Sinorhizobium fredii USDA 257: one gene and its partner. The protein of the gene in region 1 binds, or shares a complex with, the protein of each later gene. Links are inferred from orthologs where the notes say so. Each region holds a gene or a part of one and is shown on either strand. Other genes may lie near its edges.

Evidence for each region. Proteins that work in one complex are often made in the same cells at the same time.
Region 2: the proteins of USDA257_RS29550 (region 1) and dnaN are in contact, whole or in part, in a cryo-EM structure (PDB 8GIZ), measured with the Escherichia coli proteins. The link is inferred for Sinorhizobium fredii USDA 257 from one-to-one orthologs.

What each region holds. Positions count from the first base shown.
Region 1 is NC_018000.1:6,311,846-6,317,520, reverse strand. Bases 41-2,988 are described here. They hold USDA257_RS29550 (DNA polymerase III subunit gamma/tau), read right to left. Parts: upstream 2,480-2,988; coding sequence 602-2,479; downstream 41-601. Other genes in these bases: USDA257_RS29545 (HIT domain-containing protein), read left to right, coding at 2,687-2,988; USDA257_RS29555 (YbaB/EbfC family nucleoid-associated protein), read right to left, coding at 217-540; USDA257_RS29560 (LysE family translocator), read right to left, coding at 41-127. Outside these bases: more of USDA257_RS29560, read right to left, coding at 1-40; more of USDA257_RS29545, read left to right, coding at 2,989-3,133; nudC (NAD(+) diphosphatase), read left to right, coding at 3,136-4,116; USDA257_RS29535 (helix-turn-helix transcriptional regulator), read left to right, coding at 4,136-4,828; USDA257_RS34685 (DUF1127 domain-containing protein), read right to left, coding at 5,446-5,583. UniProt on the Escherichia coli protein: Part of the beta sliding clamp loading complex, which hydrolyzes ATP to load the beta clamp onto primed DNA to form the DNA replication pre-initiation complex.
Region 2 is NC_018000.1:6,432,460-6,437,493, forward strand. The notes cover bases 2,268-5,034. They hold dnaN (DNA polymerase III subunit beta), read right to left. Parts: upstream 4,327-5,034; coding sequence 3,208-4,326; downstream 2,268-3,207. Other genes in these bases: USDA257_RS30155 (histidine phosphatase family protein), read right to left, coding at 2,268-2,282; pmtA (phospholipid N-methyltransferase PmtA), read right to left, coding at 2,297-2,899; rsmI (16S rRNA (cytidine(1402)-2'-O)-methyltransferase), read left to right, coding at 4,579-5,034. Also shown: USDA257_RS30140 (complex I NDUFA9 subunit family protein), read right to left, coding at 1-268; USDA257_RS30145 (DUF1330 domain-containing protein), read right to left, coding at 572-859; pyrF (orotidine-5'-phosphate decarboxylase), read right to left, coding at 989-1,693; more of USDA257_RS30155, read right to left, coding at 1,701-2,267. UniProt on the Escherichia coli protein: Confers DNA tethering and processivity to DNA polymerases and other proteins. Acts as a clamp, forming a ring around DNA (a reaction catalyzed by the clamp-loading complex) which diffuses in an ATP-independent manner freely and bidirectionally along dsDNA.

The DNA.
Region 1 (5,675 bases):
GGAAGGGAAGCACATCGCGCGCGCCCTTGGCGAGTACGCGGGCGACGAGCGCGGCGATGCTCGGTCCCGGCGAACCGGCAGCAATCAACAGCGCGCCGGCAAAGACGAGCAGCGACGCAAGCGACATGGCATTCTCCTCCCCAATAAGCTGAGCTGCAAAGTAGCACGATTTGCGTTCTCGCCAGCAGGAGCCGGTTCAAGCGCTCCAGAGGCCGATCAGAACGGCAGCTTCATGCCCGGCGGGATCGGCAGGCCGGCGGTCAGTTCGCGGGTCTTTTCCGCCTGCATGGCCTCGGCCTTGTCCTTGGCCTCCTTGTGGGCGGCGACGATCAGGTCTTCGAGGATCTCGACATCGTCCTCCTTGAAGAGCGACGGGTCGATCTTCAGGCTCTTCATGTGGCCCTTGCCGTCGAGCCGGACGGTGACGAGGCCGCCGCCGGACATGCCGTCGACTTCGAGTGCGGCGATCTCCGCCTGCAGCTTCTCCATCTTGGCCTGCATTTCCTTGACCTTGCCCATCATGCCGATGATGTCGCGCATCGTCGTCTCCTGTCCTTTGGTATGACTGCCTGAATTCAAAGCGCTGCTTCCACGCTGAGCGTTACTCGATGTCGTCGCCGGGGACGATATCGCCGTCTTCGGATTCGGCCGCAGCCGGAGCGAGGTTTTCGATCTCCTCCGCCGCGGCGCGAATGCGCACGTCGGTAATTCTCGCACCCGGAAAGCGCGCCAGGATCGCTGCGACGTCCGGATCCTGGCGGGCGTCGTTGACGCGCTGTTCCTGGGCCCGCTGTTCGGCCTCGACAAGCGTCGGCTCGCCCGGCTCGCGGCTGTAGCTGACGACCCAGTGGATGCCGGTCCATTCCTTGAGCTTGACGGCCAGTTCATTGAGCAGCGTCTTCGGCGCATCGTCGGGAAGATTGACGTCGAGCCTGCCGGGCTCGATATGCACGAGCCGCAGGAAACCGCGCACCAAGGTCTTCAACTTGATGTCACGATTCTTCGCACAGAGATCGGCGATGTCGCTCACCGAATTGACTGGGACCTTTGGCTCCGCCTTGGCGGCAGCTGCCGGTGCCGGTCCGTCCTCGATGCGCCCAACGCCGACGGGTTGGGCCGCAACGTCTGGAACGGCGCGCAGCATGGTCGCGCCGTTCCCGGACGGGCGCTGGACAGGCGCTGCCTCGATGGAGCGGGCCTGAACCGGCTGGCCGGCCTGGAATTGGGGACTGCCGCCACTGCGGGCCGGCGCCGGGCGCCCGTCGGCAGGCTCGCCGCCCGAAAGCTCCATAAGGCGCCGCGCGGCGTCTTCCGGCGAAGGAAGGTGGGCGGCATGGGCGAGCCTGATCAGCACCATCTCGGCGGCCCCCGCCGGCCGCGCCGAGCTTTCCGCCTCGGGAATGCCCTTGAGGAGCATCTGCCAGATGCGCGACAGGGTGGTGACCGCAACACTGCCGGCGAATTCGGCGCCGCGCCGGCGCTCGATCTCGCTCAAGGACTGATCATTGGCCGCCTCGGGCACATATTTCATGCGCGTCACCAGATGGGTGAAATCGGCGAGGTCGGTCAAGACAACGGTCGGATTGGCGCCAGCTTCGTATTGGGCGGCGAATTCGCCGAGGGCTGCCGCCGCGTCGCCCTTGATGACATGCTCGAAGAGGTCGACGATGCGGGCCCGGTCGGCGAGACCGAGCATCGAACGCACCGTTTCCATCTCGACCGAGCCGCCGCCATGGGCGATCGCCTGGTCGAGCAGCGACAGGCCGTCGCGTGCCGACCCTTCCGCGGCGCGCGCCACCATGGCAAGCGCTTCCGGCTCGAAGGGAACGGCCTCCTTGCTCAGGATGATGGAGAACAGCCCGACCAGATCGGAGGCGCTGATGCGCCTCAAGTCGAAGCGCTGGCAGCGCGACAGGACGGTGATCGGAACCTTGCGGATCTCGGTGGTGGCGAAGATGAACTTCACATGCTCAGGCGGCTCCTCGAGCGTCTTCAGCAGGCCGTTGAAGGCCTGGGTCGAGAGCATGTGCACTTCATCGATGATGTAGACCTTGTAGCGCGCCGAAACAGGCCTGTAGCGCACCTGCTCGATGATCTCGCGGATGTCATCGATGCCGGTGTGGGAGGCGGCGTCCATCTCGATAACGTCGACATGCCGGCCGTCCATGATCGCCTGGCAATGCTCGCCCGGCACGCGCAGGTCGATGGTCGGCTTGTCGATCTCGGCGGTCTTGTAGTTCAGCGCCCGCGCCAGGATGCGCGCCGTCGTCGTCTTGCCGACGCCGCGCACGCCGGTCAGCATATAGGCCTGGGCGATGCGGCCGGTCTCGAAAGCGTTGGTGAGCGTGCGCACCATCGGCTCCTGGCCGACCATCAGATCGGAGAAATCCTTGGGGCGGTATTTGCGCGCCAGAACGCGGTAGGCGGCCGGTTTCTCGACGGGTGAAACTGGGGATGAAATGGGCGCTTCGTCGCTCATCGACCCTGCCGCTGTTCGAACTCTTGTCCCGACAGGACGGAGAAGGTGGGAGGCTGGCACGATGACCCGTGCCGGGGCTCGTTAGGGCTGCTTCCTTCCGGACCTGACCCGGTTGGCGAGTGGCTCGTCCACCACCAACCTCCCGGCTTCCATATCGGCAATATCTGAAGCAAATGCAAGCCAAGCCGCCAAAAAACTGCTATCGATATGCAATACAAGGCGAATCCGCTTGGTCCCGAGGAGATTTTCTTGACCGGTTTCACGCTCGACGAGCGCCTTCAGCGCGATGGCATCCCGATCGCCCCGATCGGCCTCTGCCAGATGCGCCTGATGAACGACCGCCGCTGGCCGTGGCTGATCCTCATTCCGCAGCGGGCCGACGTCTCCGAGGTCTTCCACCTGTCGCCGCTCGATCAGGCGATGCTGACCTTCGAGACCAACATGGTGGCGACCGCGCTGAAGAAGGTCGCCGGAGCGGAGAAGATCAACATCGGCGCGCTCGGCAACGTCGTCCGGCAGCTTCATGTACATGTCATTGCCCGCCGCCAGGGCGATCCGAACTGGCCGGGTCCGGTCTGGGGCTTCGGCAAGGCCGAGCCGTGGCCGGAAGGGGAGCATCAGGCATTTGCAGAACGTATACTGGAAAATCTCTGAACATGACGAAAACGATCTTCGATCTTCACAGCCCCCATCCGGAGCCGAGCACATTCGTCGCCTTTGCGGAAAACCATCTTGATCGGCAATCGGAGCACCGCGCCGACGATTGCGTCGAGAAGGCGCTCGAACATCCGGGCGCGCATTTCCTCGCCTTTTCCGGCGCGAAGCTGATCGTCAAGCACGACGAGAAGATCATCGACCCGCTGTTCGCACCCTATGAGCTTGCAGGTCTCGAACCGACGATCGACGAGGCGGTCCTGCTCGGCTACCTTCCGAACGGCGAGCCGCGGCTTGCCGTGCCGTCCGGCCTGACGGAGGAGACCGTGCCGGAGCCGTTCAAGATCGCCGATGCGCGCATGCTCTACCGGCAGCAGATGCTGCCGGAGGAACTGCTCGGCCAATTCGCCCAAGGGTCGAGCCTGATCACCTGGAACGCCAACAACCGCTTCTGCGGCCGGTGCGGCGGGCCTATGGACGGTGCTGCCGGGGGGTACCGGCGCATCTGCACGGCCTGCGGCCACATGGTCTTTCCGCGCACGGATCCGGTCGTCATCATGCTGACGGTCGATATCGAGCGCGACCTCTGCCTGCTTGGCCGCAGCCCGCATTTCGCGCCCGGCATGTATTCCTGCCTTGCCGGTTTCGTCGAGCCGGGCGAGACAATCGAGAACGCCGTGCGCCGGGAGACCCAGGAGGAATCGGGCATCCGCATCGGCCGGGTGCGCTATCACGCCTCCCAGCCCTGGCCGCTGCCGCACTCGCTGATGATCGGCTGCTTTGCCGAGGCGCGATCGACCGTCATCAAGCGTGACGAGCAGGAGCTCGAGGACGTGCGCTGGTTCACCCGGGCAGAGACGGAAGCGATGCTTGAGCGCTCGACCGGAGTGGCCAGCACGCCGGACGAGCATATACCGCCGCCGAAGGGCGCAATCGCCCACCAGCTCATGCGCGACTGGCTGGCCTGGCCGGAGCGAAGCTGAGCGCGAAGGAGCAGAACCGGTGTCGCGCTCGGAACGGCTGATCGATCTCATTCAGGTGCTAAGACGCCACCGCCGGCCGGTGAGCGGCCGACATCTCGCCGAGGAGACCGGAGTCAGCCTCCGCACCCTCTACCGCGATATTGCCAGCCTGCAGGCCCAAGGCGCCGAGATCGAGGGAGAAGCCGGCATCGGCTACGTCCTCAAGCCCGGCTTCCTGCTGCCGCCAATGATGTTTTCCGAGGAAGAGATCGAGGCGCTGGTGCTCGGTTCGCGCTGGGTGGCGAATCGCGGCGATAAAAGACTCGCGGCAGCAGCCGCCGACGCGTTGGCGAAGATCGGCTCGGTGCTGCCGGCGGAGCTCAAGGAGAAGCTCGACAGTTCGACACTGCTCGTGGGATCGCGCCAAACCATCGCCGAGCGGATCGATCTCGGCCTCTTGCGCAAGGCCATCCGCAGCGAACACAAGCTCGAGCTCTGCTATCTCGACAATGATGGCCGCGACAGCCGCCGCACGGTCTGGCCTTTCGCGCTCGGCTTTTTCGAGGAGGTGCGGGTGCTGGCCGCCTGGTGCGAGCTGCGGCAGGATTTCCGCCATTTCCGGACCGACCGGATCGCAGAAGCGGCAATGCTCGACAATCGCTACCCGCGCCGACGCCAAGCCCTGCTCAAGGACTGGCGCGCCACGCATGGCGTCCACTCCGTCGGGGCTTGAACGACAGAGGAGTTGCTTTTCCGCTACGCGTAGACTGCTGACAAAAACTGACAGCATGCATCAGTAGCTTGAGGGTCCCGAAACAAGGAGACCCATCATGGCAAAAGCCAATCTCATCGTCCTTTATGTAACGGAGCCACTGGCTAGCGTCGAATTCTATCGCAAGCTGCTGGTAAGGAACCGTTGGTCAGCTTCCCGACCTTCTCCTCCTTCGAGCTTCAGAACGGGTTCGTTCTCGGATTGTGGGCAACAGCAGGCGTACAGCCCGGACCGGTCGGTGAAGGCAGCCGCGCCGAACTCGCATTCATGGTGGAAGGGGAAGAAGCGGTTCGCGCGCATTACGAGGAATGGCGGGCGATGGGCCTGCCGATTGCGCAGGAACTGACGAAGATGGATTTCGGACCGACATTCGTCGCCCTCGATCCGGACGGGCATCGCCTTCGTGTCTGCCTTTTCGACGACTAAGGCCTAGCGAAGGTCTCGCTCACACCCCGCGGGCATCGCCGGCGGGGTGTGGAAGACTTACTGCCGCACGCTCCACTGCAATGCAAAGTGCTACAGCGACCTTTGCGCGTCTGGTGACGCGCGACGCTGTAGGACGCGGGGCCATTCTTTAATCAGCGGCCGTAAACGGCTGCTTGAATCTGGGATCGGGAAAGACCGATGTCGCTCAGCGCGTGATCGTCCAGAGCATTCAGCTCGCGTACCGCGCGGCGCAACTTTGCATATTCCACGATCTTCTGACGGATCTTCATTATTTGACACTCCATTTTCTTGACAAAGGCCAAATAGGCATTTGCCTAAGATTTAAGTAGTTCCATGATTGCAAATTAGGCATGCACCAGAC
Region 2 (5,034 bases), 120 kb from region 1 along the record:
CGCTCTCGAAGAGCACGCCGACGCAGTTGATCACGTGGTCGGCACCCTCGACGGCGCGATCGACCGACTTGCGATAGCGCAGATTGGCCTGGACGAAGGAAATCTGGCCCATGCTGCCGAGCGGCTGGAGATGACCTGCAAGATCCGGCCGGCGCACCGCGACGCGAATGCGATAGCCTCGCTTTGCAAGCGCGCGCACCACATGACGGCCGACAAATCCGGATCCGCCGAAAATCGTCACCAGCGGCGGAAGGTTGGACAAGGTCATGGGAAGCGCACTCCTGAAGTCGTTTGGAAGAATTGCTTGCTACATAGCCGAAGCGGCGGGCAAGGTGAAGGCCATTCCGCGCATGCTCGCGGCAGGTTCACCCCTCCCCAACCCCTCGCCACGAGGGGGAGGGGCCACGATGCCGCGCCTTGGGCACGTCACCTAAACCGCTTCCGCGTGTGGAAGCGTTGGAGGGGGCGGAGGCGGTGCCACGGCTAGTCCCTCCCCCTTGTGGGGAGGCGTTGGGGAGGGGGTCTTGCCCGGAGGACGGCGCCGTGTCTCCGCTCGAAGCAGACGGGGAGGTCAGACGCCCTCCACTACGACCATCTCGGCATCGGCAACCTCCTGGCGGATTGCAGCGGCGATCTGATATTCCGGGGAATTGTAGCAGTCGATCGCCGCCTGCAGGGAGGGGAATTCGATCACCACATTGCGGGCGCGGACGGCGCCTTCCAACCGGTGGAATTCTCCGCCGCGCGCCAGGAAAGTCGCGCCATATTTCTCGAAGGCCGGCTTTGCGGCCGCCACGTAGTGTTTGTAGCGTTCCGGGTCTCTGATATCGACCCGAGCAATCCAATATCCCTTTGCCATAACGAACTCCTCGTCGTTCTCGAAAAGCACAGACGGGATCGTTACTTCCGGCAATTCTGGGTCGAGGTCAAGCGCACCGGTTGACAGGAAGTGACAAAGCCAAGGCTGGTCGCGCCGCCTCAGGGCGGATCAACCGGAGAGGGTGCTCTCCATCTCGGCGAGGATTGCGCGGCTGGCGGCCAGCGGATCGACCGCCTTGATGATCGGTCGGGCGACGACGAGGTGGCTCGATCCCGCACTGAGCGCCTCGGCCGGCGTCATCACCCGCTTCTGGTCGCCTTTCTCCGCACCGGCGGGGCGGATGCCGGGCGTCACCACCGCCATCTCCGCGCCGATGATGTTGCGGACGGCGGCGGCTTCCTCCGCCGAGCAGACGATGCCGCCCATGCCGGCGGTGCGCGCCTGTTCGGCACGGCGCAGCACCAGTGTGTGTGGATCGGTTCCGTAACCCGCATCGATGACGTCCCGCGCGTCCATCGAGGTCAGCACCGTCACTCCGAGCAGGCAGAGGTCCGATCCCTTCGCCGCTTCGACGGCCGCCTTCATCGCCTTCGGATAGGCATGCAGCGTCAGCATCGACATGCCCATCCTGACGATGTTCTCGACGCCCTTCGCCACCGTGTTGTCGATGTCGAGCAGTTTCATGTCGAGAAAGACCTTCTTGCCGCTCATGGCGAGATCGCGGGCGAATTCGAGGCCGCCGGCGAAGGCGAGCTGGTAGCCGATCTTGTAGAAGACGACCTCCTCGCCCAGCGTCGAGACGATCTTTTCGGCCTCGGCGATCGTAGGAATGTCGAGGCCGACGATCAGCCGGTCGCGCGCGCTTGTGCTCATGTCGAGATCACCCCTGCCAAATCTCCATCGGCGTCCAGTCGCATGTGACGGCCCGATCCGCAAGACGAAAGGCAAAGAGATTGCCGCCGCCCGGCAACTGGTCGGCGCTGCGGGAGATCGCCGCGCCCGTCATCCGGCATTTCAGCAGCGTGCCGACGCCGCCATGCCCCACAAAAGCGATCGGGATCGCCGGATCATGACGGTCGAGGATGGAGAACACCGCCTTCGAGATGCGCGCCTGCGCATCGATGGCGCGCTCCCAGCCCAAATGGCTCTCCTCGGGGTGGGCGAAGAACCGGTCCGCTGCTTTCTCGAAGTCGTCGGGCGGCAGGAAGCCCGTCGAGGAGCGGTCGTTCTCGCCCATCTCCTCGTCGGTCTCGACCGGAACGCCTGCGGCCTCCGCGAGAATTGCCGCCGTTTCGATCGCCTTCTTTTCCGCGCTGGAGATGACGCGGCCGAGCAATCGGACCCACGGCTGTTCGGAGGTCATGCGTACCCGTTCCCGCCCGAGATCGGACAGGCCCCATTCCGGCACGGGGACGGCGGGATCGATCTTGACTTGCGGGTGGGTGATATAGACGCCGAACACGGCAGGTCCGGGGTCTAATGGGCCTTGCTATAGACCCAGAGCTGAGCCGGCGGGATGTTGCGCACGACGAAATCGTAATGCTGGATGCGATAGCGATCCGGCATGGCAACCACTGGCGACATCGGCCCGTAGGAGATCTGAACGACGGGACGGCCGAAGGGGACGCGCGAGAGCAGGTCGTCGATCAGTTCGACGCGGCGGTGCATCGGGAAGTTCAGGAGCGGTACGGCGGAGACGACGCTGTCGAACTGTTGACCGTTCAGCGCGCCGAGCGTGCGCGAAAGGTCGAAGGCATCGCCGTTGATGAAGTGCACGCCAGCGAAATCCTCCTTCAGCTGATTGAAGAATTCGGTCGAGTATTCGACCGATATCAGCCTTTCAGGCGAAATGCCGCGCTCCAGGATCGCCTTGGTGATCACGCCTGTGCCCGGGCCGAGCTCGAGGACCGGCAGACCGGAACGCGGGTTGACGACGCTCGCCATGCGTCGCGCCGTCACTGCGGATGTCGGCAGGATCGCGCCGACGGCCCGGGTGTTGCTCATCCAGCCCTTGAAGAAGCGAATCTCTTCGTCGAACTTCTGACCGAACTTTTCCTTCACCTTCAGGCGCAGACTCATCGAATCCCCTCGACTTCATTGTTCCATGGCAACACGCGCGTCGCCGCAAATCGGCGGCCCGCGTGAGCGTCTGTGCATAATGTGCTCGCATCTGCGGCGAAAACAAGTCGGCCTGCGTCTGAAAGCGACACTTTATCAACAGAGGGCGACGTCGGATCTATGAAAAAACCACCACGCGGGCGTGGCGGGTTTCAGTCCGATATCGCTCCGCTGCATGCTTCCCGAGATCGCAGCCGATCTAAGGATAGAACGGCACCAATTCAAAGTGCGACAGCGACCTTTGTGCGTCTGATCAAGACGCTGACGTCTTACACGCGCATCGGCATCAGCACGTAGAGCGCGTCGTCCGCCGCGAGGTCCCGCACCAGCGTCGGCGAACCCGGGTCCGCCAGCATGAAGACCGCTTCATTGCCGGTAAGTTGGGCGGTGATGTCGAGCAGGTACTTGGCGTTGAAACCGATCTCGAGCGGGTCGCTCTCATAACCGACCGGCAATTCTTCCGTTGCGCTGCCGGAATCCGGGTTGTTGACGGTCAGCGTCATCTGGCCTTCGTTCAAGGCGAGCTTGACGGCTCGGCCGCGTTCGGAGGAGATCGTCGAGACGCGGTCGACGGCTTGCGCGAAGGACTGGCAGTCGACGCGCAGCTCCTTGTCGTTGCCGGCAGGAATCACCCGCTGATAGTCCGGGAAGGTGCCGTCGATCAGCTTCGAGGTCATGACGATCGAGCCGATCGTCAGGCGGATTTTCGCGTCCGAGACCTCGACCGTCACGACCACGTCCGGATTGTCGAGCAGCTTCTGCAATTCGCTGACGGTCTTGCGCGGAACGATGATGCCGGGCATGCCCTCCGAACCGGACGGCGCCTCGATGTCGGCACGGGCGAGGCGATGGCCGTCGGTCGCAACGGCGCGCAGCTTCAACTGCCCCTTGTCCTCCACCGTGTGAACGAAGATGCCATTGAGGTAGTAGCGCGTTTCCTCCGTCGAAATCGCGAACTGCGTCCTGTCGATCAGCATCTTCAAGTCCGGCGCCTTGACGCGGAAGGAATGCGAGAAGCTGCCGGCCGTGAGGTCCGGAAAGTCCGATTGCGGCAGGCATTGCAGCGAGAACTTGGAGCGGCCCGAGGCAACCGTCATTGCCGTACCCTCGGCATTGGTGGCGAGCCGCACCTCGGAACCGTCCGGCAGCTTGCGGACGATGTCATAGAGCAGGTGGGCCGGAACGGTCGTGGCGCCGGCCTGTTCCACCTGGGCCGGCGTTGCCTCGGTGATCTCCAGGTCGAGGTCGGTCGCCTTCATTTCGAGGCTGGCGCCATCGGAGCGCAGGAGCACGTTCGAGAGGATGGGGATGGTGTTGCGCCGTTCGACCACGCGATGGACATGGTTCAGCGATTTCAAAAGATTGGACCGCTCAAGAGTAATGCGCATGGGATGCTACCGCTTTCAACCATTGCCGGACGGGCGGTGCGCCCGCCGCAGCGTCAAACTGCGTGTGTCCCGGCCGGCCGGCCGGAGTGATGTGGACGGGCAAAATGGCAGAAAAATCGCCGCGAACGCAAGCGGTTTTGCGGGCTTTTCCCAAATGCAGGCGCCCGCCGGGGCCGGCGGCCTTGCCCTGCGCGTGCGGCTCACTCATAAAGGGCGCGAACCGGCAAGCCGGGCATAAGCGGGAACAGGGCGTTGGACAAGCAGCAATCGACCGAAGCGGCGGGGAAGGAAAGGCACCGCAGCTTTCGCCTGCACAATGCAAGCATTCCGGCGCGCCCGCTGGAGCCGGCTCTCTATCTGGTGGCGACGCCGATCGGCAATCTCGCCGACATCACCTTGAGGGCGCTGGAGACGATCGCCGGCGCCGACCTGCTTGCCTGCGAGGACACGCGGGTGACGCGGGTGCTGCTCGACCGCTACGGCATCGTCAATCGGCCGGTTGCCTATCATGAACACAACGCGGCCGAGGCCGGGCCGCGGCTGCTTTCGGCGCTTGCCGCGGGGAAATCCGTGGCGCTCGTCTCCGATGCCGGCACGCCGCTCGTCTCAGACCCGGGCTATCGCCTGGCGCAGCTCGCGATCGACGCCGGTCATCGGGTCGTGCCCATTCCCGGTGCGTCGGCGCCGCTCGCGGCTCTCGTCGGATCC